One region of the Micromonospora sp. NPDC000442 genome, then DNA from elsewhere that is predicted to be linked to it. Evidence: riboswitches for the same ligand, from Rfam matches in the RefSeq annotation. Region 1 holds a riboswitch; each other region holds the start of a gene.

What was found. A riboswitch is a leader RNA that binds a small molecule or an ion and turns the genes downstream of it on or off. The one in region 1 is predicted to bind cyclic di-AMP.
Positions count from the first base shown of each region.
Region 2: another riboswitch for cyclic di-AMP. It lies ahead of ACFY2A_RS20195 (coiled-coil domain-containing protein); the one in region 1 lies ahead of ACFY2A_RS04285 (C39 family peptidase).
Region 3: another riboswitch for cyclic di-AMP. It lies ahead of ACFY2A_RS00170 (hypothetical protein); the one in region 1 lies ahead of ACFY2A_RS04285 (C39 family peptidase).

Region 1 is NZ_JBIAYZ010000002.1:347,333-356,792, reverse strand. It holds gene pseI (pseudaminic acid synthase) at 1-549, opposite strand, end outside; gene ACFY2A_RS04305 (glycosyltransferase family 2 protein) at 540-1,664, opposite strand; gene ACFY2A_RS04300 (acyltransferase family protein) at 1,993-3,294, shown strand; gene ACFY2A_RS04295 (hypothetical protein) at 3,405-3,869, shown strand; gene ACFY2A_RS04290 (hypothetical protein) at 4,126-4,884, shown strand; cyclic di-AMP (ydaO/yuaA leader) riboswitch at 5,163-5,303, shown strand; gene ACFY2A_RS04285 (C39 family peptidase) at 5,540-6,406, shown strand; gene ACFY2A_RS04280 (DUF397 domain-containing protein) at 6,522-6,722, opposite strand; gene ACFY2A_RS04275 (Scr1 family TA system antitoxin-like transcriptional regulator) at 6,713-7,525, opposite strand; gene ACFY2A_RS04270 (hypothetical protein) at 8,128-8,292, shown strand; gene ACFY2A_RS04265 (hypothetical protein) at 8,289-8,624, shown strand; gene ACFY2A_RS04260 (class I SAM-dependent methyltransferase) at 9,021-9,460, shown strand, end outside.
Region 2 is NZ_JBIAYZ010000012.1:100,688-110,147, reverse strand. It holds gene ACFY2A_RS20235 (LuxR C-terminal-related transcriptional regulator) at 1-871, shown strand, start outside; gene ACFY2A_RS20230 (DsbA family protein) at 964-1,509, opposite strand; gene ACFY2A_RS20225 (BON domain-containing protein) at 1,586-2,275, opposite strand; gene ACFY2A_RS20220 (hypothetical protein) at 2,615-3,028, opposite strand; gene ACFY2A_RS20215 (hypothetical protein) at 3,235-3,384, opposite strand; gene ACFY2A_RS20210 (STAS domain-containing protein) at 3,722-4,087, shown strand; gene surE (5'/3'-nucleotidase SurE) at 4,114-4,938, opposite strand; gene ACFY2A_RS20200 (1-phosphofructokinase family hexose kinase) at 4,935-5,915, opposite strand; gene ACFY2A_RS20195 (coiled-coil domain-containing protein) at 6,134-7,237, opposite strand; cyclic di-AMP (ydaO/yuaA leader) riboswitch at 7,242-7,373, opposite strand; gene ACFY2A_RS20190 (cation diffusion facilitator family transporter) at 7,527-8,444, opposite strand; gene ACFY2A_RS20185 (HelD family protein) at 8,536-9,460, opposite strand, start outside.
Region 3 is NZ_JBIAYZ010000001.1:31,753-41,212, forward strand. It holds gene ACFY2A_RS00145 (heavy metal translocating P-type ATPase) at 1-1,096, opposite strand, end outside; gene ACFY2A_RS00150 (hypothetical protein) at 1,108-2,100, opposite strand; gene ACFY2A_RS00155 (heavy-metal-associated domain-containing protein) at 2,135-2,344, opposite strand; gene ACFY2A_RS00160 (metal-sensitive transcriptional regulator) at 2,459-2,755, shown strand; gene ACFY2A_RS00165 (YibE/F family protein) at 3,031-4,377, shown strand; cyclic di-AMP (ydaO/yuaA leader) riboswitch at 4,544-4,675, shown strand; gene ACFY2A_RS00170 (hypothetical protein) at 4,679-5,695, shown strand; gene ACFY2A_RS00175 (carbonic anhydrase) at 5,781-6,479, opposite strand; gene ACFY2A_RS00180 (MarR family winged helix-turn-helix transcriptional regulator) at 6,680-7,015, shown strand; gene ACFY2A_RS00185 (hypothetical protein) at 7,113-7,526, shown strand; gene ACFY2A_RS00190 (hypothetical protein) at 7,768-8,553, shown strand; gene ACFY2A_RS00195 (AI-2E family transporter) at 8,658-9,460, shown strand, end outside.

The sequences.
Region 1 (9,460 bases):
GATGATCCCGGCGGCACCGCCGTCGCGGGCGGTGCGTACGGCGGCGTCGATCTCGGCCAGCGTGGCCATCCCGGTCGAGATGACCATCGGCTTGCCGGTGGTCGCGACCAGCCGGATCAGCGGCAGGTCGACCAACTCCGACGAAGCGATCTTGTACGCCGGAGCATCCAGTTCCTCCAGCAACTCCACCGCGGAGGCGTCGAACGGGGAGGAGAAGACGGTCAGCCCCAGGGAGCGGGCCCGCTCGAAGATCGGCCGGTGCCACTCGTACGGGGTGTGCGCCTTCTCGTAGAGCCGGTACAGGTTCTGCCCGCCCCACAGCTCGTGCCCACCGGAGATGCGGAAGTCCGGCGTGTCCACGTCGATGGTGATGGTGTCCGGCCGGTACGTCTGGAGCTTCAGCGCGTGCGCGCCGCTGGCCGCAACGGCATCCACGATGGACAGTGCGCGGTCCAGGTCCCCGTTGTGGTTACCGGACATCTCGGCCACCACGAAGGGGCGCTCCCCGGTGCCGACCAGGTGCGACCCGATCTTGAACGTCATTCCGATCCGTTTCCGTGCGTGCTTACCAAGGTGCGGTCCCGGGTCGGGCTGCCCGATGCCGGGTCCGTCCCGCCCGTCGTGGAATCCCCGCCGGTGCTGCCGCGCAGCCGGCCGGCGAGCCGATGGGCCCGCCGCAGCGCCGCGTACGCCAGGTAACTGTCGCGGCCGACCAGCCGGTGCTTGAGCCCCGACACTCCGCCTGGCCGCGGGTAGCCGCCGCTGGGTAGGTACCTGCGGTAGTGCGCGGCGACCCGGCGGAAGAAGTCCCGGCGCAGGTGCGGATGCAACCGGTCGTCGTTGCCCACCACCACGAGGAAGTGGTTCACCATCAGGTCGAACAGTTCGGCGTGCCAGCGCCCGTCGGGATGCCGTTGACGAAGCCAGGCGAACAGCCGATCGTACTGCTCGAAGGAGTCGAAGTGCCGACCGCTGCGCGTCGAGGTGATCGCGCCCTGGCGACCCTGACGGTACAGATAGCAGACCCGGTCCAGCACGCTGATGCGCTCCGCGCCGATCAGCAGCGGGTGGCTGAACGGGATGTCCTCGTACCAGCCGGGGTGGAAGCGCAGCCCCAACTCGGCCATGAACTCCCGGCGTACCACCTTGTTCCAGGCGGTGTGCTGCACCCGCAGCAGTTGCGGCCGGTCCGCCAGCCGCACCACGCCGGGGGTTCCGCGCAGCAACCGGCTGCTGGCGTCCACCTCCTCGCGGCCGCACTCGTGCACCCGCAGGTGGTCGACCATCATCACGTCGGGGCGGTCCACGCGGAGCCGGTCCAGCACGGCCGGGATCGTCCCGGCCGGCAGCCAGTCGTCACTGTCGACGAACCACACGTACCGGCCGGTGGCCACGTCCAGGCCCGCGTTGCGGGCCGGCCCGAGACCGACATTGCGGTCCAGATGCAGGACGCGCAGCCCGGGACGCTCGGTGGCGTACCCGCGCAGCAGTTCACCGCACCGGTCCGGTGAGGCGTCGTCGACGGCGACCACCTCCACCTGCGTCGCCTCGTCACCCGGCAGGTCGGCGTGGATGGAGTCCAGGCACTGGCGCAGGTACGCCTCGACGCCGTAAACCGGCACGACGATGCTCAGCAGCGGCGTTGGCGTCGGCTGTGTGACCACCCGGAAACCTTGAGCCACCCGGGTTGACGTACCTGGAACCTGACGTGGCCGGGCTCGGTGGAGTTTTTGAACAGCCGATGAGTGCCGGGTTAACGACGGAGGTACTACCCACCTGGAGGTAGCCGCTGATCAAACTGGACAAATGCCGCAGCGGGCGGTTCTCCGGAGTGCGGCAGGGCGGCAGAGGCAGGCGGTTGTGCGCAGGCTCCCGGGGTAGGGTGCCCGGCGGGCCGCACCACACCGGTCACCGCGGGGGATCCGGCTCCCGTCCGGGCGGCCGGGAGGAGATGGGCGTGCGTGTGACGTGGTCGAGAACCGGGAGGTGGGTATGACGAGCACTTCCCTCGCGGCGCCGGCGACCACCCCACCCGGGCGTACGGACGCCGATCGCCTGCCGTCGCTGACCGGACTGCGGTGGATCGCCGCGCTGCTGGTGTTCGGCTTCCACGCCGGCACCATGCGCATCATCGCCGACCCCGGCCCCCAGGCGGTGGTGGGCGAGATCTTCACCCTGGGCCTGTCCGGGGTGCAGTTCTTCTTCATCCTCAGCGGCTTCGTACTGGTCTGGTCCGCGCGGCCCGGTGCCTCCCGGCGCCGGTTCTGGCGGCGTCGGTTCGCCAAGATCTATCCGAACCATCTGGTGCTGTGGGCGCTGGCCATGCTGGCGATGCTCTGGTTCGCCGATCCGATCAACCCGGTGGCGGCGCTGGAGAACCTCCTGCTGGTGCAGGCCTGGGATCCCCGGCCCGGCCACTTCTACAGCGTCAACAACGTCAGCTGGTCGCTCTCCTGTGAATTGTTCTTCTACCTGTGCCTGCCGCTGGTGCTGCCGGCGGTGCGACGGGCCCGACCGTGGCTGCTGTGGGCCGTGGTGATCGCGGTGCCGCTGCTGATCCTGGCGCTCTGGCCCGGGCAGGCACTGGTGCCGGAGCCGGATCGCTGGTGGTTCGCCCAGGTCTTCCCGCTGGTCCGTTCGCTGGAGTTCTGGATGGGCGTGGCCGCGGCCGAACTCATGCTGCGGGGCCGCTGGCGGGGGCCCCGGCTACCCCTGGCCAGCCTGATCTTCGTCCTGACCTGGGTGGCGGCCTCCCAGTGGATCCGGGCCGAATTCTGGGCGGCGCTGTTGTCGGCGGCGTACGTCCTGGTGATCGCCGCGGCGGCCGACGCGGACGTGCACGGGCGACGCTCGCCGCTGCGCTCCCGGACGATGGTCTGGCTCGGCGAGGTCTCGTTCGCGTTCTACCTCGTGCACGTCTTCGTGATCATGACGATCCTGCGATCGACCGGCGACTGGGGCACCGGCCTGCCCGGCTGGTGGGGCCCGCTCGCGGTGATCGGATTCCTGCTGCTCACCCTGGGGCTGGCCGCTCTGTTGCACCGGTACGTGGAACAGCCGATGATGCGCCGCCTGGCCCCGTCCCGACCGCCGCGACCCGGCCAGCCGGGTGGTGGCGCGGCGTCCACGATGCCCAGCGGTGCGGCGCGAGCCACGAGATCGGGTGCGGCGGTGCGATCCGGGACCCCGGATGGGCCGGTGGTGGACGGGCTGCCACGCCAGCGGGTACCCGGTGGCGGTGTGGATTCCGCGGCGGGCGCGGAGCACGACCATTCCGTCCACGAAGGACGGTGAGTTGGAGGCATTCTGACCTGCGCGGATCGACGTGCATGCGCGACGCGCCGGGCGGTACGACACGCCCGACGACCGGTGCGTGCCGGTGGCTGTGGCGGTAGCGTGGTGAGGTGCTTCCCGTCGCGCCCGCCCGTCCTCTGTGGTGGTTGGCGCGCTGGGCCGCGCGGCTGCTGACCGGGCTCGCGGTCGCCGCCGCCTTCACCCTCGGCGCCTGGGCGCTGCCCGGCCATCCGGCTCCCGCCGACCGGCTCGTCGCCACGGCACCGCCGGTCGAGACCGCCGCACCACCCGCGTCCGCCGACTGGTACCAGGCCGCACCCCTCGACCTGGTCGGCCTGGTGACGCCGACCGCGCGGTGTGCCGGTGACTCAGCCGACCCGGCCGGGGCGTCCACGTTGCCGACCGAGCGTGCTGCCGATGATCACGCCGACCGGGCCGGGGCGTCCGCGACGCAGCCGGCGGCCTGTGGTCGGCCCGGGCTGACGGCGTTCGGCGGCGTCGCTGTGGGCGTCACGCGGGGGCCGGCGGCCCCGGTTGCGGGCGCCCGGGCGGCCCGCGCCCCACCGCACGCCTGATCCCGGCGACACCGCACGCCAAGCCTCCGGCGGCTGTCCCGTCGCGTCCGCACCGCTCGGTGCCGCACCCGCGCCGAGCACCTGCCAGCCCGTTGCCGCCAGCCGCGCCGTCGGGCTCGCCAGATCGAGCCGCGCCGTCGGTGCTCGCCAGAACGAGCGCGACCGCCCACACGAGCCCGAGACCGCGCGCAACGCCATCCGCGATCCACTGCCGGTACGGCCACCGGCGCCGTTCCGATCTCCCCGAGGTGCCGCCATGGAGAAGACCGTCCTCTACCAGTTCCTGATCGAGGTGCCACGCGCCGCCGCCATCTGGTCGGTCCTGCTCGTGCTCGCGCTGGGCGTACTCACCGTGTTGGTCGCCCGCCCGGAGCCGGCCGGGCCGGTGGAGAAACCCGCCGATGAGGACGCGGCCCGTGCCGCGATCGAGCAGGCCGACCTGAGCCGATACGCCGGGGAGGTGGCGGTCGCGGCAGCCGGCGCCGGGCAGAACGCCGAGCGACGGCGTACGGCCTGGCGGGTGGCCCAGGCGGAACTGGACCGCGCCTGGGCCGCGTACGACGAGGCGGAGGCCGCCGCCCGTCGGCTGGCCGGCGTCGCCGGACTGCCGACCCCGCGCACCCCCCGAACCCCGGCCGAGTACGCGGCCCGGGAGCGCTGGCTGCGCCGTGCCGCAATGGCCGCCCACTGGCGTGGTGACCTGACCGCCCGGCAGCTCAGCGACGTGCTGGCGCACCGGTCCGGTTGGGATCCCCGGCGTCACCCGGCGGAGCAGGAGGTGGTCCTCGCCCGAGTGGTACGCGACAACCGCCGGGCCGCCTACCGATCGGCCGCCGCGCGGGAGCGTGACCTGTGGCGGGCGGCGGAACTGGCCACCGAGGCGGCCCGCGCCCTCTCCGCCGAGGCGTACGCGGCCGCCGAGCGGCTCCGACCGAACCGACTGCCCGTTTCCGGTCGAGCCATCGTCGGGCGGCCAGACCCGGTCCCACGCTGGCGCCCGGCTCGACTCGGCTGAAATTCCGTGAGCTGAGTCACATCAGCCAGAAATTCGGTCACTGTTCGTAGGTGAGGTGATTACCGCATCAATCTCCGTCGAGATTGTCCACCGGCCGTCCGGTTGTCACCCGAAGGTGCCCCGAATGCCGTCACTCCCATTGAGCGACGCCAGTTCCCGGATACCCGAAAATCACCGCGCCGGATCATGTTTAAGCAGGTCAAGGCGGGTTGGCTTCGAGGTGGCCGGCCAGTAGTGTCAGCGCGTCCGGTGCGGTAACCGATCGCAGGAAGCGACGCCGTGCCGACCCGCTCAATCGTGATCTCACGAACCGGGGACCCACTGCACCACTGGGGTGAATCCGCGAGCTTCGGCACGCGGTAGGGCGTCTTCCCGCCCGAATCCGTCAGCTAACCCGGTCGGCGGTGACGGAAGGAGTACCAACCTCGTGCAGTCCGATGTGATCCCCCTGTTCCCCCGCCTCCACGGCACTGCGGTGCCCGTGCTCGCCGGCCCGACCGCCGCGAGCTGACCCCGGTCATCGCCACCGCCCGGGTTCTCCGGGCGTACCCCTGAACGGCCTGTCCCGCTCGCCCCGGGTGGTCGTCGGCGTCCTGATGCCGACCTGACCGCCGGAGCCGGTGTGCCGTTCTCCCCCTCAGCCCGTGGAGGAATCGTGAAGCACACCCTCTCCCGCCGGCTCCGCCGGCTGGTCAGCGAACGCCCCTATCAGCTCGTTGCCGGATCCGCCGTGGCCCTCGTCCTGGCCACCGGCACCGGCGCTGCCCTCGCCGGCACCGGGAACACCCCGGCACCCACGCAGGCCACGACCGCCGCCGAGCTGCGCGGGGACATCGCGGTGCCGCCGAGCCAGGACCAGGTCGCGGTAGCGCCGACGACCGCCGCACCCAGCAGTGCCGCGCCGAGCAGTGCCGCGCCGGCCAGCGCGGCGCCGGCCAGCGCCGCCGCCTCGCCGTCACCGAAGGCCACCGCGAACCCGGACCTGGTAAGCAAGAAGGCGGCACCGAAGCCGCCGGCCTCGAAGGTTCTGGAGTACGACCACCAGGCCCAGATCAACGGCTACTACTGCGGTCCCGCCGCGGTACGTAACGCCCTCAGCGCCGCCGGTGTCACCCGTAGCCAGGACGCCCTGGCCGGCCAGCTCGGCACCACGTTCGCCGGCACCAACTCGGCCGAGGACACCACCCGCGTCCTCAACGCCGTCGTCAAGGGCGACCCGTACGAGACCACGATGATCCGTGGCGGTGCGGCCACCCCGGCCCAGATGGACCAGCTCCAGGCGGACGTCGTCGCCGCCGTCACCGACGGGCGGGGCGTCGTGGTCAACGTCGCCGGCAGCGTCACCGACACCGACGGCCGCTGGCACTCCTTCCCCGGCGGCCACTACATCGCCGTGGTCGGCTACAAGGACTCCGGCCGGCTGGTGAGGATCGCCGACTCGGCGGACGCCTCGTACCCGTCGTACTGGCTCAGCACCATCGATCTGGCCAACTGGGCCGCCACCCGCGGCTACTCGGCCTGACCGCATCGTCCCGCTGCACCCGGAAGCCCTCGGCCCGCTGGCCGAGGGCTTCCGTTTCGGGTACGTCGGGCGTGTGGGCCGTGCTGTGTCGTCAGGTCGACGTAGCTCGGGTTCGTCAGGCGTGTGGGCCGTGCTGCTTCGCCAGGCCGACGAAGCTCGCCCAGGCGGCCGGGGTGAAGGCCAGCGTGGCGGCGTCGCGGTTCTTGGTGTCGCGGACCAGCACGATGCCGGGCAGGTTGTCGGCGACCTCCACGCAGTCGCCGCCGCCGGCACCGCTGCGGGTGGACTTGCGCCAGGTCGCGCCGTTCAGATCCATGGCTTCACAACATCCTTCATGCGCTCGATCGACTGGCGGCCGGACAGTGCCTCGTTGCGCACCGTCTCCCACCGGGACAGCAGGGCGCTCAGGTCGTCGTCCTTGTCGACCAGGACGCCGCCGAGTTGGGTTTCGAGATTACCCACCCAGCCGCCGTCCGCGCCCCTCGCCAGGATGAAGGGGCCGGTCAGTCCGATGTGCATGCCGACGCCGGTGGGCACCAGGTGCACGCTGATGTTGGGCCGGGTGGCCAGCGCCATGAGGTGGTGCACCTGCTCGACCAGCACGTCCTTCAGCTCCTCGTCGACCCGCCGCAGCACCACCTCGTCGATCACCGCGACGAGCTGGGGCGGGTCGTCCTGCTCCAGCACCGACTGCCGGGCCATCCGGTTGGCCAGCCGCCGCTCCACCCCCGCCTCGGTCAGCGCGGCGTCCGTCCGGATCACCGCGCGGGCGTACCGCTCGGTCTGGAGCAGGCCCGGCACCAGCGTCGGCTGGTAACAGCGGAGCTGCCGGGCGTTGCGCTCGGCCTCCAGGTAGGGCAGGAACCACGCGGGCTGGCGCAGCACCTCGGCCGTGCGCAGCAACTCCTCAAACATGCCCCCGGTCTCCAGGACCTCGTCCGCCCGCTTCGCGTACGGCCGGTCGAGCGGGCGGGTGCCCACCTCCACAGCGGAGACCAGGGACGCCGAATAGTTCGTCCGCCGACCGAATTCCTCCTGGTTCATGCCTGCGGCAGTGCGCAGCCGGCGAAGCTGCGTACGGATCAACTCATGCAGGTCGGAAGGCTGCTCGCGTTCCATGTCCCCTCCACCGGGTCAGTCAAGATCGCCAAGGGGCCACCCAGGGCTGGATCGGGGCACCCGGACCCCACCGTGGCCAGCGTCGATGCCTTCCGACCGTAGTGCCGTCCTCACCAGACTGTCACGCAACGGGGCCGCTCCCATCCACAGGGACGGGGCGGTTCTGTCCCGGGGCCGCCCGTGCGCCTTCCCCCGCGTCCGGGCGGCCCTTCCGATCGCTGACTGGGAGGTCGATGTGCGTACCCGGGTTGCCTGGTACCTGTGCCCGACGACGCTGTTGCCGGTGTACTCGCCGGGACGGCAGTCACTGCCGGAGTGCTCGTCAGGGCGGCAGTCGCTGCCGGTGTACTCGCCAGGGCGGCAGTCGCTGCCGGTGTACTCGCCACGGCGGCAGGAGCAGCGCGGCGCCCGGCTACCACCGCCTCAACCGCGCACCGGACAGTGTCCACTTCAGCGTGACCCGCAGTTGTCGCGGGGCCAGCAGGTGTCGCGTGACCCGCGGTTGTTGGGGCCGGCAGGTGTCGCGAGGCCGGCACGTGTCGTGGGGCCAGCAGGTGTCGTGGGGCCGGCAGGTGTCGTGGGGCCGGCAGGGGGACACAGGGTTGCCGCAGGATCAGCACGGTACGTACCTGCCGCAGCGGCAACGGGGTACGCACCTGCCGGAGTGGATGCGGGAGCCGACCCGGCCGTTGCCGATGCTGCGTCCGGGGCGTCCCGGTTGGTTGACGCCGGGGCAGCAGTGGCGGGCCAACGGGGGCCGGCGGTGACCGTGGGCCGGTCGGGTGCGATCACCACCCGACTCTTCGCTCCCGAGCGGGGTCCGCGTCCGCTGCGTCCGTACGCCTGTGACGCCGAGGTGCCGCACACTCCGTTGCGGCCGATGTGGTGCTGCCGGGCGGACGGGCAACCCTGGCCCTGCGGGCAGGCCAGGCTGCTGCTACGCGTCGAGTACGACGGGAACCTGCCCGGCCTGTGCATCTACCTGGCCGGCCTGATGTACGACGCCATGCGCGACCTCTACCACCTCAACCCCCACGACGCCCCCGAGCCCACCACCCTCTTCACCCGCTTCATAGCCTGGACCCGCCGCCCGACCTAGCGACCCCGTCGCCGCCCGACCGCCAAGGTTCATGCGGCGGCGAGAAACACGAGATCTTGGACAGTTTCCGTTATTCGCGAACGGAAACTGTCCAAGATCTTGGCGGATCGGCCGGCCGCCGCGGACCGCGAGGGGCGATCGGTGGTGGGGGCCGGGGCGATGGGCGGCGGATCGGGTCGGGTGCCGGGTTGGTTGGGGGCGCCGGGTGGAGTGGGGGGGCGCCGGGTCGGGTGGGGCGGCGGGTGGAGTGGGTGCGGTGAGTGAGTGGGTGGGGCGGTGAAGTGGGGCGGTGAGTGGGTGGGGCGGTGGAGTGGGGGGTGGGGTTGGGCGGGTGGGGGTGATGCGACGATCAGGGGTGACATTGACCTCGATGTCCGACACATGTGCGGGGGAGCCATGGGGGAGCAGGAGCCTTACGCGGGGCTGGCCACGACGTTCGACACGGCCGCCGAGCTGTACGAGCAGGCCCGACCGGGTTATCCGGAATCGTTGTTCGCCGACCTGGCCGCGACGACCGGCCTGGCGAGCGGGTCGGCCAGGGTGTTGGAGATCGGCACGGGCACCGGGCAGGCCACCCGTGGATTGCTGGCGCGCGGCTGGCAGGTGGTCGGCCTGGAACCGGGTCGGGAACTGGCCACTGTGGCGCGTCGCGTGCTCGCCGGCCAGGGGGACGTACGCGTCGTGGTGTCGCCCTTCGAGCGGTGGGAAGCCGGCGACCTCGCGCCGTTCGACCTCGTCTTCGCTGCCACGTCGTGGCATTGGCTGGACCCGGAGGTCGCCTACCGCCGGGCCGCCGAACTGCTGCGCCCCGGCGGTCATCTGGCGATCGTGGCCAC
Region 2 (9,460 bases), on a different contig from region 1:
GGCCGAGGCACACCTGGGGCTGGCCGCGCCCGCCGGCGGGGAACCGGTGCCCGGCGCGGTGGCCGGTTGGTGCCGCGCGTACCTGCGCCACGACGAGGGTGAGCCGAGCGTCGGCCACCGGCTGCTGGTGGAGGCCCGCACCGGGTGGGGCGCGCGCGGCGGTGAGCTGGGCTCGTGGCTGCGCGCTGCCGAGCTGGACCTGCACAGCGCGCGGGGCGACGTGCAGACCGCCCGGGAGCTGGCCGGCGAGTGGCCGCCCGGGCCGGTGACCGGTGCGGCGGCGGCGCTCGCCGTCGCGGCGGCCCGGACCGAACTGCGGGCCGGTGACCCACGTGCCGCCGACCGTCTGCTGCCGGACTGGACCGCCGCAGCGGCGGCCGACTGGCCGCTGCCGGTACGCCTCGACGCCGCGCTGCTGGCCACGGTGCTGGCCATCCGGGCCGGCGACGACCGTCGGGCGGGCCGGCTGCTGGAGCAGGCGCTCGACCTGGCCGCACCGGAGGATTACCGTCGCCCGTTCCGGCAGGCCGAGCCGGGACTGCGGGAACTGCTCGCCGCCCACCTCGACTCCGGCACCGCCCACTGGTCACTGGTGAGCGACCTGGTACGCGCCGTCGACGCGCCGGCCGGGCAGGGGGCCGGCACGGCCACCGCCGACACGGCGATGGCACCGCTTGACGAGCCGCTCACCGAACGCGAGCTGACGATCCTGCGCTACCTGCAGAGCATCCTCTCCAACGTGGAGATCGCCGCCGAACTGTCGGTCTCCGTCAACACGGTCAAGACCCACGTCCGCAACATCTACCGCAAGCTCGACGCCACCCGCCGTCGCGACGCCGTCCGCCGCGCCCGCCAACTCCACCTCATCTGACCTGTCCCACCCCGGGGCCCCTCCCCGTCGATCATGAAGTTGTTGTGCCCCTGCCCGGCGTGGCGCGACAACAACTTCATGATCAACGGGGGTCAGGGGGTGGCGGCGTCGATGGTGGTGAGGAGGGTGGGTGGGGTGAAGTCGCCGTCGTGGCGGATGTCGTTGACGAAGAGGGTGGGGGTGGCGTCCACCCCGCTGCGGATGGCACCGACGAAGTCGTGTCGGATCCGGTCGCCGTGCGCGTGCCGTCCGATTTCCGCCTCCACCTCGTCGACGGGCAGGCCGAGCTGCTCGACACCGAGCGTCAGGTGCACCGGATCCAACTGGTCCTGGTGCTCGTAGAGCCAGTCGTGCATCTCCCAGAACCGACCCCGCCGTCCGGCCGCCTCGGCGGCCTCGGCGGCCCGTTCGGCGTACGGGTGCATGTTGGTGATCGGGAAGTGGCGGTAGACGTGACGGACGGTGTCGGCGCGCTGCTGCAGCACCTCCGTCAGGTTGGCGTGGGCGAGACCGCAGAAGGGGCATTGGAAGTCGCCGTACTCGACGATCGTCACCGGTGCGTTCAGCGGACCACGGACGTGGTCGTGCTCCGTGACGGGTGCGCGGAGTCGCGCAGTGACCTGTAGGGGCGTGGTCAGCTGATCGGTCATACCCCCCAGCCTCGGACCGGGTCGGGTGAGCGCGACTCACCCGACCCGGGTGGTTCCGGTCGGCTCAACGGAGCACCGGGGCGACCGCGATGTGGTTCTGCACCTCGCGGATGCCGGGGGCGGACCAGACGACCCGTTCCACCTCGGCGCGTTCGGGCATCGAGTGCACCAGCCCGCCGAGCAGCACCGTGTCGCCGTGTACGCGTACCGTCACCTGTTCCGCGTCGGTGGCGCGGTTGCGGGCCAGCGCGTCGACGATGCGCCGGGCCAGGAGGGCGCCGTCCGGGCGTACCGGCGGCCGGACGCTCATGCCGTTGCTGACCCCGCGTACGCCGGTCAGTTGGCCGACGGCCTGCTCGGCGGCGCGGCGCTGGTACTCCCACTCGACCTCGCCGTGCAGGGTGACCCAGCCCTGGGAAACCGTCACGTCGAGCGCGTCGACCGGCACGAACGCCTGCCACTGCAGGGCGTGCTGGACCGCGGCGGCAATCTCCGGGTCGGTGCGTTCGGCCCCGGTCACCAGTCGCACCGCGAGGTCGTTGGCCACCGCCCGCACCTGCGTGACCCGGTGCGCGGCGCGCTCGGCCGCCCACTTCTTCGCGTAGCTGTCGACCCGCCCGGTCAGCGTCACCACGCCCTCGGTGACGGCGACCCCGATCTCGTGTGGCCGGACCCGGGGCTCCCAGTCGAGTTCGTCCAGCACCGCGGACTGGATCTCCTGGTCGGTACGGTTGATCGTCGAGATGCTGGCCATCGGTCGCTCCCTTCCCACCAGGGTGGCGCGGACTTCGTACCGGAGATGGCGCGAACTCCCCACCGGACTGGTGTGAACTCCTCGTCACGATGGCGGGAATTGGCGCGCCGTCACGCTGCCCCGGTTCCGTGTCGCGGAGCGCGCGGGCCGGCGTGCCAGGTCCGCCGCGACCGAGCCTGGTTACCGTGCGGGTGAGCCGGCCTCACCCGCACCGGACGAGGTCGGCCCGCCCCGACCGGAACCGCACGAAGGTTCCGGCTGGTGAGAGGGCGATGGGTGGCAGCACGACGGGCCCCGCCCGACCTCATCGGTCGGTGGGGCCCGTCGTCGCGGAGACCGTCAGGTGACGGGATTGGTCGGGTCGGCGGGGGAGTCGGGCCGGTCGACGTCGACGAACTCGATGTCCTCCAGGGCCCGGTCACGGCTGCCGGCGGCGCGTGCGGCGGTGCCGGCGGCCCAGCCGACCGCGGCACCGACCAGGGCGGCACCGATCAGCAACGTCCACGGCAGCGCCGGGCGGCGTCCGGCGAGCGCGTCGAAGGCGCGGCTGGCGCGGTGGCGGGCCTCCTCGGCGGCCGACTCGACCAGGTCACCGGCGTCGCCGGCGAAACCGGCGGAGCTGTGTCGGGCGGTGCGGGCAGTGTCTCGGATGCTGTCGCCGGCGTTGTTCACCGCCGAGACGAGGTGTTGCCACGCCTGGTCCGCGATCCGCTCCGGCTTGCTGCGGCGCTCCAGCAGATGTGTTCCGAACATTGTGGTTCCCTCCTCGACAGTGCCGGAGCCGGTGCACGCATCAGCTGTCGGCGGCGTTGTCCGGCCGGTGGCGGTTCGCATCGAGGCTGTGCCCGAACCGGCCCGGCCGCAAACCAGCGAAACTCTCGCCCCGGCCCGAAACGCCGGTGCGTTCCCCGGTGCGTTGCGGTCCGGACCGCACCGGGGCGACGCCGTGGGGGGCAGGGTCAGCGGACGACGACCGCCACCACCGCGGCGCGGGCGAAGTCGTCGTCATCGTCATCGTCGTCGTCACCGTCACCGCCGCCGAACCCGCAGGCAAGTACGAGGGCGAGTAGTGCACTGACACCGGCGAGCGCGGCGAGTCTGCGGAGCATGATGTCGTCCTCCCGTCATAGGGGTCACCCGTGATGCTAGGCACACCACGCCAGTGTCGCGCACCGAGCGCAGGTCAGGCCGGTTGTCGTGGGGCACGCCGGTAGTGCCGGGAAACGACGGGGATGGCGTCGGCCCGCTACCCTGGTTCGGCGGCGTCGGCAGAGGCCGACGCCGAGTGATAAGGCCAATAAAGTTCGGATATGGGTGATTTGCTGTGCCCGCATCCGTGAATTGCTCATCCCGAGGGGTGGCGACCGAGGCGGTTGAAGGAATACTGTCGGTCGCGGCCCGCGTACTGATGAGGCGCCCGTCGTACGGGCGAGTGGAGGTGCTCGCGTGAGCCTGTCGATCCTGCAGACGGTTCGGCCCGGTGGTGTCATCGAGATCGCCCCTCGGGGCGAGATCGACGTCGACACCGCGTACGAGGTGAAAGAGGCCATCGCCGAGGTGCTGGCCAAGGGGCGTCCGGCCCGGATCGAGCTCAACATGCGGCTGGTCACCTTCATCGACTCGGTGGGCATCAGCGCGATGGTCGCCGGCTTCCAGACCGCCGAGGTCAGCGGGGTGAAGCTGATCGTCACCGAGCCGAGCCGGTTCGTGCACCGGCAGCTCTGGGTGACCGGCCTGCTCGGTCTCTTCGGCGCACCCGAGCCCTACTACGCCGGGGCTGCCACGGCTCCCGAGGTGCTTCCCGGGGCCTGACCGCCTCGACTACCGCGCGGCCCTGATCACTCCCCGTCGAGGCCGGACAGGTCCACGTCGGCCACCTCGGTGACCGCCCGGACCGCGGTCACCGAGGCATAGCCGTCGGCGAGCAGAGCGAGGTCCGTGCCGGGCTGTACCGCCTGTCCCGGCTCCTCCAACGAGGTACGCACGAAGCCGTGCCCGGATTCGGCGACGGTCATCTGCACCTGGCCGAAGGTCGCCAGGGTGGCCTGGCGTACCCCACGCAGTCGACCCAGCGGTAGATCCGGCGCGTTGACGTTGAGCACGCTCTCCGTCGGCGCGGCGGTCAGTCGGGGCAGCAGATCCAGGGCGACGCGGGCGGCGGTGGCCCAGTTCCGTTCGGCGTCGCGTACCTGGGCGGCAGCCGCCACCGCGGCACCGCCGCTGGCCGCGGTGGCCTCGCCGGCCGAGAGCACGTCCAGCGACACCGCCATCGCCCGACAGCCGTTCGCCGCGGCGGTGAAGGCGGCACCCACGGTGCCGGAGTGCAGCACCGCGCGCCCCGCGTTGGCGCCCCGGTTGATGCCGGACAGCAGCACCGACGGTGGTGGTCCGAAGGCACCGTGCACGGCGATGAGGGCGATGAACCCGGGCGAGCCGCCGACGCCGAACGCCGGCACCCCGTCGAGTTCCGGCAGCGGATGTTCGCGGACCACCACCTGCCCGTCCTGCTCCATGGCGCTCATCGCGGCGCTGGTGCCGCTCGCCTCCTCCAGCGGGGCGGCCACCACCACGTCCAGGCCTCGGTCGACGGCTGCCCGGGCCAGCGCCTGGATTCCCGGCGCGGCGATCCCGTCGTCGTTGGTGATCAGCACCCGCAGCGTCATCGGCCACCCGCCCGTTGTGCCAGTTCGTCGGGGGTGGTCCGCTCCTGTGGACGGCTGCCCGCCGGTTCCAACCGGACCCGGTCGACGAGGCCGTTGATCGAGTCGAGGCGGCCGGTGCCGAGGCCGTGTCGGGTGACGTTGAGCGCGCCGGCTGCCGCGCCGGTACGGATCGCCGTGCGGACATCGCCACCCCGGGCCACCACGGCGGCCACCCCGGCGGTCATCGAGTCGCCCGCCCCGCGCGGGTCGGCCGCCTCCAGTCGCGGCATCTGCACCTCGAACACCTCGCCGTCGACAAGCGCCAACGCGGGCTTGTCGGCCCGGCTGACCACCACGTTCTCGGCACCGGAGGCGTGCAGGTCGTACATCGCGCGGGTGAGCTGTTCCTCGTCGTCACCGTCAGCCCGCCCGTCGGTGATCAGTTCCTCGTGACTGACCTTGAGGAAGAAGACGCCGCTCTCCAGAACTGCGGCGAGATGCTCGCCGCAGAGGTCCACCACCACTCGGCCACCGTTGGCGCCGAGATCGGCGGCGAAGCGCCGGTAGAGGTCGGCCGGGACCAGTGACGGATGGTTCGGCCCGCTCAATACGCTGACCGGCGCGCGCAAGCCCTCGCCGAGTGCGAGGTTGTACAGCTCGTCCAGCTCGTGCCGGCTCAACGGCTGGCCGACCACGTCGACGATCTCCCGACGGGTTCCCTCGCGGCGGTCGTGCACGTACCCGCCGGTGCCGCCGGAGTCGCGGGCCACCACCTTGAGGTCGACTCCCTCGCTGACCAGCAACGGCTCCAGTACCTGCCCGACCTCGCCGCCGAGCGCCGCGCAGAGCACCACGTCGACGCCGAGGGACAGCACCATCCTGGCCTGCCACACCCCCTGCCCGCCCGGGTGCAGGTGCAGCTCCGGCGCGTCGCTCGGCTGGTCGATGGTCACGGTCAGCAGCGGGGTCGGGGCGAAGATCATGACGCGGTCGCTCATGACCGCTCCCCGTTGTCCGTACCGCCGTCGCGCCTGGCGATTCGCTCGTTCATGGGGCGTCCCTCCCGTTAGCGGACAAATACCGCTTCCTGGTACGACGGTAACCAAGGAGACGCGTCAACGCGCGCCGAAGGGACGGTGCCCCGCCGCCCAGCGGTGGAAACGCAGCGCCGGGTGAACCGCTCGTGAAGAGCGGCTCACCCGGCGCGACGATGGACTCAGTACACCGACAGGTGGACGTGGTTGGTGTGGTCGCTGGACGGGTCACCCCGGGCGCCGCTGTACGACTTCCAGCCGCTGCTGGGCAGCCAGATCTGCCTGTACCAGATCACGTAGAGCACCGCGAGCCGGTCGGCGTTGTTGACGAAGTACGCCGCCAGGTTGTTGCCGTAGGACCGGTCGCCACCGGTCGCGTCCCCACCGAAGCCGTTCTTCTGGGCCGCGAAGTCGCAGGCCCGGCCCTTCGGGTGCTCGCCCGAGCCGCCGGAGCGGTAGCAGGAGACGTACCGGGTGAAGCCGGCCGACTTGGCCTGCTTCAGCGCGTGCAGGGTGCGTGGGGTGATGCAGCCGTTGGCCGGGGTCGGGTCGTTGACGCTGCACGACTCCGACGGCCATGACCCGTCCGAGTTACGGGGAGCGGGCTTGGCGGTGGGGCTCGACCCGCTGCTGCGCGACGGTGACCGGGCGGCCCGTTCGGCGGCCCTGGCCCGCTCGGCCGCCTCGTCCCGCTCGATGGACACGGTCAACGCCCGCTCGGCCTGGTCCTTGCGCTTGGCCATCACGGCCACCTGCTTGCGCTGTTCCTGGATCTCCGCGTCCAGCGCCTGCTTGGTGGCGCCGACCTCGTCTCTGGCGGTCTGGAGCTCGCGCAGTGCGCGATCCTCGTTGGCGGCCACCACGTCCAGCGCCGCCGCCCGGTCCATGAAACCGGCCGGTGAACCGCTGTTGAGCAGCGCCGACGCGGCACCCAGTCGCCCGGTGCGGTACGCCTGCGCGGCGATCTCGGCGACCTTGGTGCCGCGCTCGGCGACCTGGCTCTCGGTCGTCTTGAGCTGCTCGGCAAGCTGCTTCTGACGCTTCACCGAGCGGTTGAGCGCGGTCTTGGCGTCGAGGTAGCCCTTGCTGGCGGCCTCCAGTTGAGCCCGGAGTGCCGGGGTGCCACCCTCGTCGTCCACATCGCCCGGAGCTGCCGCCCGCAATTGCTGCGGTGCCGCGACGGCTTGGGTGAAGGGGGCCAGCGCGACGCCGAGGGTGAGGGCGAGCGCGGCGGCGATCAGGGCCGCCGTACGGGCGGCCGGTCTTACCGTTGCCACTGCTGGCATGCACATTTCCTTCCGTCAGCCGCCGACCGGGTTAGCTGACGGGTTCGGGACGGAAGATCCCTACCGCTGACGCGGATACACCCCAGGAACATGGTTCCCCGGTTCGCCCTGGCGGGCGATTAGGCGGCGGCCGCCGCCGGCACCGGTGGGCGCCGCCTGGCGGAGGCCGGGTCCGAGCCTACCGGTGCCCATGTGACCGGTGCAGCTGCTGTTACCGCTGGTGTTCAGTTGTTGACTAGTAGACCAGAACAAAAGCGGACGATAACCCCTTTCCGGTCGATTGCTCCGGTCACCACCGCGCCGCCCCGCAGTCCCCCGGATCCGATCGCGGCTCGACCTGCAGTGTCGCGTGCTCGATCTGGAAGTCCTCGTGCAGCGCCGAGCGGGCCGCTGCCAGCACGGCGCCGACGTCGGCGCCCGGGCTGACGGTCAGGTGCGCCGAGGCGACCTCCATGCCGGAGGTCAACGTCCAGACGTGCAGGTCGTGGACGCCGGCCACGCCCGGCACCGCGGCCAGCCGGTCGTACACCGCGGTGACCTGAAGGTGTTCCGGCGCGGCCTGGACAAGGATGCGTACCGCCGCCCGGCCCAGGCGCCACGTCCGGGGCAGAATGAACGTGGCGATCGCCACCGCGACCAGCGGGTCGGCCCACCACCAGTCGGTCACGGCGATCAGCAGGGCGGCCGCGATCACGCCCAGCGAGCCGAGTAGGTCCGCCAGCACCTCCAGGTAGGCACCGCGCAGGTTGATGCTCTCCCGCGCCCCCGGGCGCAGGAGAGCGAACGCGGCGATGTTGGCGAGCAGGCCGAGGGCCGCCACCACCAGTACCGGGCCGGCGAGCACCTCGGGTGGATCGCCGAACCGGCGTACCGCCTCGACCAGCACGTACACCGCGACGCCGGAGAGCAGTACCGCATTGGCCAGGGCCGCGAGCACCTCCAGCCGGTAGAGCCCGAAGGTGCGTTGCGGGTCGGTGTCGGCCCGTCGGGTGGCGGCCACGGCCGCGAGAGCCATCCCGATGCCCAGCACGTCGGTGAACATGTGCCCGGCGTCGGAGAGCAGGGCCAGCGAACCGGTCCGTAGAGCGGTGGCTGCCTCGACCAGCGTCAGCGCGCTGAGCAGGGCGAATGCTGCCCACAGCCGGCCGGAGTGGCGGTGCGCGGCGTTCGACACCGCAGCATGGTGGTGGTCATGGCCGGCACCCACCCAGACACCTTGCGTCGTCCGCCGGGCCGGGGACGGAGCTATGCCAACATCGCTATGTGTGCAATCGTCGGGTGGCTCGCGGTGCTCGGGCTCAACCGGTCGGGTCGACGGTGGTCAACCGCTGAGTGGCCCGGGACAGCGCGACGTAGAGGGTACGGACACCGGAGCCGGGCTCCGCCCGGATCTCGGCCGGGGCGACCAGCACCACACCGTCGTACTCCATGCCCTTGGCCTCCAGGCTCGTCACCACCTGCAACCGCTCCCCGCCCAGCGCCCCCAGCCAGACCGCGACCTGGTCCCGGCGGGGCACCGGCGTGATCACGCCGACGGTGCCCTCGACCTCGCCGAGCAGGGCGCTGACGGCCGTCACGACGGTGGTCTCCAACTCGGGCGCCCGCACCTGGAGCTGGACCGGATCGATCCCGGTGGAACGGACTGCGGTGGGCAACGCGAGATCCGGGTACGCCCGCCGGATCTCGGCCGCCGCCACCGCGAAGATCTCCGCCGAGTTGCGGTAGTTCGTGGTGAGGGTGAACCGGTGCCGCCGACGGCGACCCAGCGCCTGGTCGCGGGCCCGGGCCAACTCCTGTGGATCCCCCGTCCAGGCGGTCTGTGCCGGGTCACCCACCACCGTCCAGGACGCCAGCCGCCCGCGTCGGCCGACCATCCGCCACTGCATCGGTGAGACGTCCTGGGACTCGTCGACCACCAGGTGGGCGTAGTCGCGATAGTCCTCGGGCCGTTCCCGGGCGGCCTGCCGGGCGGCCCGTTGCCGGTCGGCGAAGGTGCTCAGCTCGCGCACCCCGCCGGCCAGCTGGAACGGGTCCCGCTTCCGTTTGGCGGGGCGCATCGGCTTGCCGAGCAGCGCGTCCAACTCGTCCAGCAGCGCGACGTCGGCGACGGACGGGCCGTCTTGGGCCAGCCCCCGGTACGCCGCACCGAGCAGCCGGATCTCGGCGCCGGAGAGCAGGCCGCCGGCGTACCGGCGCAGCCGCTGCGGATCGGCCAACCAGGCG
Region 3 (9,460 bases), on a different contig from region 1:
CGATCGGCACGAACACCCCGGAGATGCGGTCGGCGAGCCGCTGGGCGGCGGCCTTGCCACTCTGCGCCTGCTCGACCAGCCGGGCCATCTGGGCGAGCTGGGTGTCGGCACCGACCCGGGTCGCGGTGACCACCAGTCGGCCGCCGGCGTTGACGCAGCCGCCGATCACGGTGTCACCCGTTCCCACCTCGACCGGTACCGACTCGCCGGTCACCAGGCTGGCGTCCACCGCCGAGGAACCCTCCTCCACCGTTCCGTCGGTGGCGATCTTCTCGCCGGGCCGCACCACGAAGCGGTCGCCCACCGCGAGTTGGTCAACCGGGATCCGGGTCTCCACCCCGTCGCGCAGCACGGACACGTCCCGGGCACCCAGTTCCAGCAGGGCCCGCAGGGCCGCCCCGGCGGTTCGCTTCGCCCGCGCCTCGAAGTAGCGACCGGCGAGGATGAAGGTGGTCACCCCGGCGGCCGCCTCCAGATAGATGTTGCCGGCGCCGTCGGTACGGCCGATGTCGAAGCTGAACGGGTGGGTCATCCCCGGGGTGCCGGCGGTGCCGAGGAACAACGCCCACACCGACCAGCCGAGAGCGGCCAGCGTGCCCAGCGACACCAGGGTGTCCATGGTCGCAGCGCCGTGACGCAGGTTGACCAGCGCGGCCCGGTGGAAGGGCAGCCCACCGTAGACCACCACCGGGGCGGCCAGGGTCAGCGACAGCCACTGCCAGTAGGTGAACTGCCAGGCCGGCACCATCGCCAGCGCGATCACCGGCACGCTCAGCGCCACCGACACCCACAACCGGGTACGCAGGGCGGAAAGCGGGTCCGCCGGTTCGGCGGCGGCCGGTGCGGCCGAGGTGGGCGGTGGCGGCAGGGTGGCCCGGTAACCGGTCTTCTCGACGGTGACGACGAGGTCGTCCGGGGTGACCGGGTCGGCGTAGGAGACGGTCGCCTTCTCGGTGGCGTAGTTGACGGTGGCCTGCACGCCGTCCATCCGGTTGAGCTTCTTCTCGATCCGGGCGGCGCAGGAAGCGCAGGTCATCCCGCCAATGGCCAACTCGATCAGGTGCGGTGCGGCGGTCAGGGGTCGGCTCGTACTCATGGTTGATCCCGTCAGTCGTGCCCGTGCCCGGGGGTTCCGTGCCCGTCCTCGGGCCCGGGGGTGGCGTGCTCGTCGGCCGGTGCGTTGGTGCCGCCCGGGTCACCGACCTGCACGGTGAACTCGGCGGTACGCACCACACCCCGGTGGCGGAAGTCGAGGTAGAGCCGGTACGCGCCGGCCGAGGGGAACTCGGTGGCGAAGCTCACCTGCGGGCCCGGGGCGGTCCGCCCGTCTCCCGGATTGCCCTCGGGGTGTACGTGCAGGTAGGCCAGGTCACCGCGGCGCAGCGCCACCAGGTGACCGTACGCGCCGAGGTACGGCTCCAGATCGGTGACCGGTGCGCCGTCGCGGCTGACGGTCAGCGTCAGTGTCGTGGTGCGCCCCGGCTGTGGGGCTCCGGAGAGGGCGACGGTGTAGCCGTCGACCGTGGCGCTGCTCGCCGGGGCGGGCAGCGGTCGCTCGGTCAGCGCGCCGGGGACGGTCACGTCGACGCCGAGCGTCAGAGGGTCGCCGCCGGTCGGGGTGAAGTCGGCGAAGGCCCGCCACACCCCCGGAGAGTCCAGCGGCGAGGCGACCCGCCAGGTGCCGTCCCCGGCCAGTTCCGGATGTACGTGCCGGAAGCCGGACAGGTCGCGGCGGGCCACGATGAGGTGCATCCGTTCGTCGTGGGTGATGTCGTACCCGGTCGCGGGACGGCCATCGGGACCGGTGATCCGGAACGCGAACTCACCCGGCGGCGCGTCGACCGGCACCAGGGTGTAGCCACGGTCGGAGACGAGCAGGCCGCCGGGCAGGTGCCCGGCCGCCCCTTCGTCGCGCCCGACCGTCCCCTCGTGGCCGGCGTCACCCTCGTCGCGGGCGTCGCCGCCGTGGCCGGTGCTCTCGCTGTCGTGGTCGGTGGCGACCGCGTTCACCGGGCCGGTCAGCTCTCCCACCCCGTACGCCGCGCCGAACACCGCCGCCAGGCCGAGCACGAAGCCGCTCAGCTTCGTCGCCGTGTTCATGGTTTGACCCCTCGGTCTCTGCCCGCCGGCCGGCTCAGGCGCCGGCCAACTCGTATCCGGCCTCGTCCACGGCGGCACGCACCGCGTCGTCGGACAGCGGCTGGTCGCTGGTGACGGTGACCCGACCGGCGGCCAGGTCCACCTGGACGTCCTTGACGCCCTCAATCGCGCCGATCTCGGTGCTGACCGCGTTGACGCAGTGCCCGCAGGTCATGCCCTGCACCTGGTACGTCGTGCTGACCATGGAACTCTCCTCACCAGTTCGGAAGGGCGGGCCAAGCACCCACCCCATACCCATAGGGGGTATCCGTCGCATCGACCGTACCATACCCCCCCGGGGTAGGTTATCCTTGCCGGCATGAGCACACCCGCGCCGATCCGTGGCTACACCGCCAGCAAGGACCAACTCCTCGCCCGGCTGCGCCGGGTGGAGGGCCAGGTACGCGGCATCGAGAAGATGGTCGACGACGACCGCTACTGCATCGACGTGCTCACCCAGATCTCCGCCATCCAGGCCGCCCTGGACAAGGTCGCTCTCGGCCTGCTCGACGGGCACGCCCGGCACTGCATGCACGAAGGTGCCGCCGAGGGGCGTGCCGACGAAATGGCGACCGAGATGATGGCCGCCGTGGGCCGGCTCATGAAGCGCGGCTGACCCGACCCGCCGACGCACCAGCACGACAGGCGTCGGCAGGTCCGGCTGGTTACCATTCGCACACGATGGCCAGCCGAAATCCGTGCCTCGCGGCCCGAGGTCGCTGTCAGGCGCACGTCCGCACGCCCGTCGCGAGTAGGTCCACAGCTCACGGTACGCAGCCACCCCGCCACGTTCAGGCCATTCAGGCTGCCCTTCGACACGGTCGTCCGGCGGCACTGAACCGTCTCGCCCATCGACACGTACTCAGCCCTGAAATCGTTGGGAGACACTGAATGGGCGCCGACCACACCCGTTCCGCTCCGCCCACCCCACCGGGGGTGCGGCGGATCCTTGTCGTGACGGTGGTCCCCCTCTTCCTCGCCACCCTGGTCGCCGCCATCGTGCTCTGGCCCCGGGACGCCCCGAGGCCCGAGGCCGCCGACGACACTCCCCGCTACCACGGCACGGTCACCCGGGTGGTCAGCGAGCCCTGCCCGCCCAACCCGGCGGTGCCCGAGGGCACCCCGACGGCCGCGGACGGCCCCTGCGGCACCGTCACCGTCCGGGTGCAGACCGGACCGGACGCCGGGCAGGAGGTGCAGACGCCCATCCCGACCGGGCCCGGGGCACCCCGGGTCGACGTCGACGACGACATCATCCTGGTCTCGTTGACCGATCCGGAGGACCCCTCGGTCAGCACCTACAACATCGCCGAGCACCAACGCGGCAAGCCGCTGGTGTGGCTGGCCGTACTCTTCGCCGCCGCCATCGTCGCCTTCGGGCGACTGCGGGGCCTGGCCGCTCTGGGCGGCCTGGCCGCCAGCTTCGCCATCCTGCTGACCTTCGTGCTGCCCGGCATCAGCGCGGGCCAGCCGCCGCTCGCGGTCGCCATCGTCGGCGCTTCGTTGATCATGTTCGTGGTGCTGTACCTGACCCACGGCGTATCCGCCCAGACCTCGGTGGCCGTGCTCGGCACGCTCGCCAGCCTGGTACTGACCGGGCTGCTCGGGCTGGCCGCGACCGGGGCCACCCACCTGACCGGATTCGGCAGCGAGGACGCCACCACCCTGTCCATGTTCCGCGGCGACGTCGACCTGCACGGCCTGCTGCTCGCCGGCATCATCATCGGCTCGCTGGGCGTACTGGACGACGTCACGGTCACCCAGGCCGCCGCGGTCAACGAGCTGCGCCACGCCAACCCGAACCTCTCCCGCCGGGAGCTGTACCGCTCGGCCACCCGGGTCGGGCGGGCACACATCGCCTCGGTGGTCAACACCATCGTGCTGGCGTACGCCGGCGCCTCGCTGCCACTACTGCTCCTGCTGACCGCGGACTCCCGTGCGCTGGGGCAGATCCTGACCAGCGAGTTCCTCACCACGGAGATCGTTCGAAGCGTGGTCGCCACGCTCGGGCTGATCGCCGCGGTACCGCTGACCACCGCGCTGGCCGCGGTGGTCACCACCGCCGGGCGCGGCGACACCGGCGTCCGCAGTGGTGGATCCACCCCCGTGGTTCCCCGGCCGGCGACGGACCGGGCCGAGGCGCTCCGCGCCCTCAGCACCCCACCCACCCGAAACACATCCCCCGCCACCCCCTCGGGGTGGCCCGACCCGGACAGGAGCACGGACACCACATGGTGACACTCCTCAACGTGACCGCCCCTGCCGATGCGGCTCGTAACCGTGTCGCTGGTCACTCAAAGCGATTACGAAATGACGCATCTCGTCGGGTTCGGGGCGTAGAGGCACAGATGGACTGTCGGGTAACCTCACTGCCGGTCACCGCCGAAGGCGCGCAGCGGCGCCTGCGGTGCCACCGCCCAATCGCCGTCAGGCGAGCCGGGAACCCAGGTACGTGGGGTGAATCCGCGAAAGCGGTAGGGGCCACTTCCGTCCCGAACCCGTCAGCTAACCCGGTCGGCGGTCGATGGAAGGGAAAACAGTGACGGCACCCCTACGCCGCTGGTTGACACCCGTGGTGGCCGTGTTCGCCGCGTTCGCCGTATTCGCCGGTCCGATGCCGGCGACGGCCGCACCGAACGACCCGAAACCAGCGGAGCACGACGACGACCCGCCGATGCTCAACGACTTGATCGAGGCGACCACCCGGGACTACTCCAAGGCCAAGGCCAAGCTGGAGAAGTCCAAGAAGCGCCAGCTCCGACTGGCGGTCGAGGTCCGCTCCGCTCAGGCCGACCTGGACGCGCTCTCCCCACAGGTCGCCCAGATCGCCACCCAGTCGTACCGGACGGGCCGGGTCGGCGCGATCGCCATGCTGTTGCAGAGCAGCGCACCGGACTCGTTCATCGACCGGGCTTCGGCACTGGACGAGCTGAACCTGGTCAACGACAAGAAGCTGGGCGAGGTCAACGCGATCAAGCTCCGCGCAGAGCAGGCCAAGCTCGCGCTCGACGCCGAGGTGCGCGAGCAGAAGAAGCTGACCAACGACATGGCGCGCAAGAAGAGCGAGGCGGAGAAGTCCCTCCGGCTGGTCGGCGGTGTCGGCCTGACCGGCGGGCTGGTGGACGCCACCTCGCCGGTGGCCCGGATCGCGCCGAACCGGGCCTCGGACGGCGGCTGGAAGCCCGAGTCGTGCAGCCAGAACGACCCCACCACGTCGGGCTGCATCACGCCCCGGACGCTGCACATGTACAAGGAGGTCAAGCGGGCCGGATTCAACCGGTTCGTCGGCTGCTTCCGCCCGGGTGACAAGTTCGAGCACCCCAAGGGCCGGGCCTGCGACTGGTCGTTGCAGAACAGCGGCTTCAGGCCGTGGCACAACAACGACACCCGGATCTACGGCAACAATCTGGCCGCCTTTCTGGTCCGCAACGCCGACCGGCTGGGCGTCTACTACGTGATCTGGAACCGGCAGATCTGGTTCGCGGCGACCGAGCGCTGGAGCTCCTACAGCGGCCCGTCCAACCACACGGACCACGTTCACGTGTCACTCCTCTGATCGCCCGACGCGACGCACCGAGGGCCGTCCCGCCAACCGTGGCGGGACGGCCCTCGTCGTTCAGGACGTCGTCGTCGGTCGCGGATCAGGGCGCGGTCGCCATCGCACCGCCGAGTTCGGCGGGTTCCGCGGCCACCGCCCGCACCTCACCGGCGGCGAGGCGGTACGACATGCCGACCACCGCGCACCGCCCGGCAGCCACCTCCGCCGCGAGGGTCGTGGAGGAGGCCAGCATCGTCTCGACGGTCCGCGCGATGTGGATGTCCACGATCCCGTCCAGTTCGTGCACTCCGGCGTCCTGTGCCCGGTGCAGGCTCGGCACCACGGCGTCGACCACCGCACCCAGATGCCCGGGAGGCATGGTGGCGGTGGCCAGTGCCTCGCGGGCCGCCTGGACGGCGCCGCACGAGTCGTGGCCGAGCACCACCACGAGCGGCGTACGCAGCACGGCCACCGCGTACTCCACGCTGCCCAGTACCTCCGACCCGACGGTGTGCCCGGCGGTACGGACCACGAAGAGGTCGCCCAACCCGCGATCGAAGATGATCTCGGCAGCGAGCCGGGAGTCGGAGCAGCCGACGATCACCGCGAAGGGATGCTGTTCGGCCGCGACGGCGGCCCGCCGCCCGGCGTTCTGGTTGGGATGCCGCAGCGTGTCGGTGACGAACCGCCGGTTGCCGGCGAGCAGCTCGGCCAGGGCCCGCTGCGGGGCACCCGGAAGATCCGCAGTGAGCAGCTCGCGTTCCGGTCCGGGCTGCGGGCCGGGCGTTCCGGGTCGACTCATCCGGCTGCACCTCATCTCTGGGAGGAATGCCTGGTCATCCCGGGCCGGCGCTGGTCACGGGCTGCCATCACGGTCACACGCGGCATAACGCACGTCAAGCTATACGTGATATGCATTTCATGCATCAGTCGACGCTTGCGATCGGCCGAACCGGGGCCGGCAACGGCGCGAGCCGGGGTATCCGAATGGCAGGTCATACGATGGCGGGCATGGCGAGCACTGACGGACGGGAAAACGCGCGGAACTGGACTTTCCTCACGAACCACGCGCACGTCCTGCTCGCCATCGCCCGCAACCCCACCGCTCGGCTGCGCGACGTCGCGACCGAGGTCGGCGTCACCGAACGTGCCGCTCAGGCGATCGTCGCGGACCTTGAGGCGGGCGGCTACCTGCACCGCACCCGGGTGGGCCGACGCAACGAGTACACCCTCAACCCGGCCGGGCGGTTCCGCCACCCGGCGGAGGCCGACCACCAGGTCGGTGACCTGCTGGCCCTCTTCACCAAGGAGCAGGTGACCGGCACCGCCGACCGCTGAGCCGACGGTCGTCCTGAGGGGACGACGTGGCGCGCTTCACCCGCCCCGAACGATCGCGGCGCTGCGATCACGCCGACGGCGGGATAGGTTGGATCCCGTGCCGTCGCCAGCGTTCGCCCGTCCACTGTGGCCGGCGATGCTGTGCGCACTGCGTGAGCTGACCCGGTTGGCGTTGGCGACCCTGGTGCTCGCCGTCGGCCTCGGCGGGGCCGTCGCGGCCGATCCGTCGGCCCGGTCCACCGCCGTACCCCTCAGCGCCGCAGTCGCCGTCGGCTCGCCGTCCACCGCGATGCCCGCCGTCCGGCCCACCGTCGAGCCCGCCCAGGCGATCGACACCGGCCAGGGAGTCGACGCCGGCCAGGGTTGGCGGCAGCCGTCGACCGACGCGACGCTGCGGCCCGACCGTGCCGACGCCACGCCAGCCGAAACCGCCCGGATCGATCACCGCGTCGCCCCGGTACCCGCCGTCCGCGCGGGCGAGCCGACCCGGCGCGGCCCACCCACCGGCTGACCGACGGCGGTCCGGCCGACCGATCGAGCCAGGTGACGCCGCCGCCCCACCGGCCAGACGCCAGGGCGGTCCAGCGGCCAACCGACCTCGCCGCGCCAGTGCCACGGTGATCCCGGGACCACCCGGCAAGCCCGATCCGGCTGACCTGAAACGGCATCAGCCGTGCCCCGGGTACCCGGCCCGCCGTCACAACCCGCGTCCATCACAGTCGACGACTCATCCCGACCGCGAGGTGTTGATGATGCGTACCGCACTCTCCTCCGTCCTGCTCGACGCGCCCCGCGCCGCCGCCATCTGGCTGGGCCTGCTCGGCGTGGTGACCCTCGCCGTCACCGGCCTGCTGCTGCGACCTCGACTCTTCCGCTTCGACGCCGGCACCCGCATCCGCGAGGCTGCACTGCCGAGCCGGTCCGACCACGTCGAGCACCGACGTGATCAGGAGCGCTGGGCCGAGGAGGTCACGGTCGCCGCAGACCGGGCCGACACCACGGCCCGGCACCGCCGTGACGAATGGCTCACCGCGCAGGACGAGGCCGAGCAGACGTGGCGGGCGTACGAGGCGGCGGAGGCGGACGTACGCCGACTCTCCGGTGCCGCCGGCATGCCGCTGCCGCAGACCGCCCGCACCCCCGCCGAGTACGCCGACCGGGAGCGCTGGCTGCACCGGGCCGCCCTGGACGCGTACTGGCGGCGGGAGCTGTCGGTGGAACAGCTCAGCGATGTCTTCGCGCACCGTGGCTGGGATCCCCGGTTGCACCCGGTCGAGCAGGAGTTGATGCTGCGCCGCGCGGTACGCGACCACCTCCTGGCCCGGCAGCGGGCGGCCCGGGAACGGGAGCAGGCCACCTGGCGGGCCGCGGAGCTCGCCGCCGCCGCGGCCCGCAGTCTGCGCGAGGAAGCGGCCGCCGCACTGTTGCCGGTGGTGAAGGAGCGCGAGTCGATCCTTCCGCTGAGCACGCCCGGCGCTGCCGAGCAGACCCGGGAGATCCCGGCGGTCGTCGGCCGGGCACCGGTCGCGGCGTACTGAGTCGGGTCTCGCAGGCCGAACGCCCTCCGGCCCGGTTTCCGGCAATTAGTGTCGGAGGGACGTCGATCGGGTACCGACCTCGCCGGACATTGAGGAGGGCCGACGTGGTCGCAAGCGATGGCGGGAACCCGCCCGACGAAACGGCGGTCCGGGGCGCCGGACCGCGCCAGACCTGGGCCGCTCTGCCCTGGCTGGTCCGTTCCGCGGTGATGTGGAGCGCCTGCCTGGTGGTGATCTCCGCCGGGCTCTACCTGCTGGCCCGGATCACGCTGCTGGTCACCCCGCTGGCCATCGCCATGGCCGCGACCCTCTTCCTCGCCGCGCTGCTCGATCCGGTGCAACTCGCGTTGCGCCGGCTACGCCTGCCGGGCGCGCTCGCCGCTCTGCTCAGCGTCCTACTCCTGCTCGGCATCCTGGGCGGCGTCGGCGCGCTGGTGTGGAGTCTGACCGCCGACCAGTTCAGCGAGTTGGGCGAGGAACTGCGTCAAGGGCTGGAGCGCACCCGTGAGTTCGTCACCTCCACCCTGCCGGTCAGCGACGCACAGCTCGACAGCCTGCTCGACCAGATGCGCCAGGCGATCAGCCAGCAGGAGGTGGACCCGGTCGCCAGCGCCCGCACCGTGGCAGAGGTCGTGGGCTCCGCCCTGCTCGCCCTGGTGCTGCTGTTCTTCCTGCTCAAGGACGGCCGGGAGATGTGGCACTGGACGCTGCGCCGGGCCGGCGGGCGCCACCGGGACATCGCCGCCGAGGCTGGCCGCATCGGCTGGCACACCCTCGGTTCGTACAGTCGGGGCACCATGTTGATCGCGGCCATCGACGCCATCGGTATCGGTCTGGCGCTGGTGCTGCTCAGGGTGCCGCTGGCGTTCCCGCTTGCATTGATCACCTTCATCGGCGGTTTCGTGCC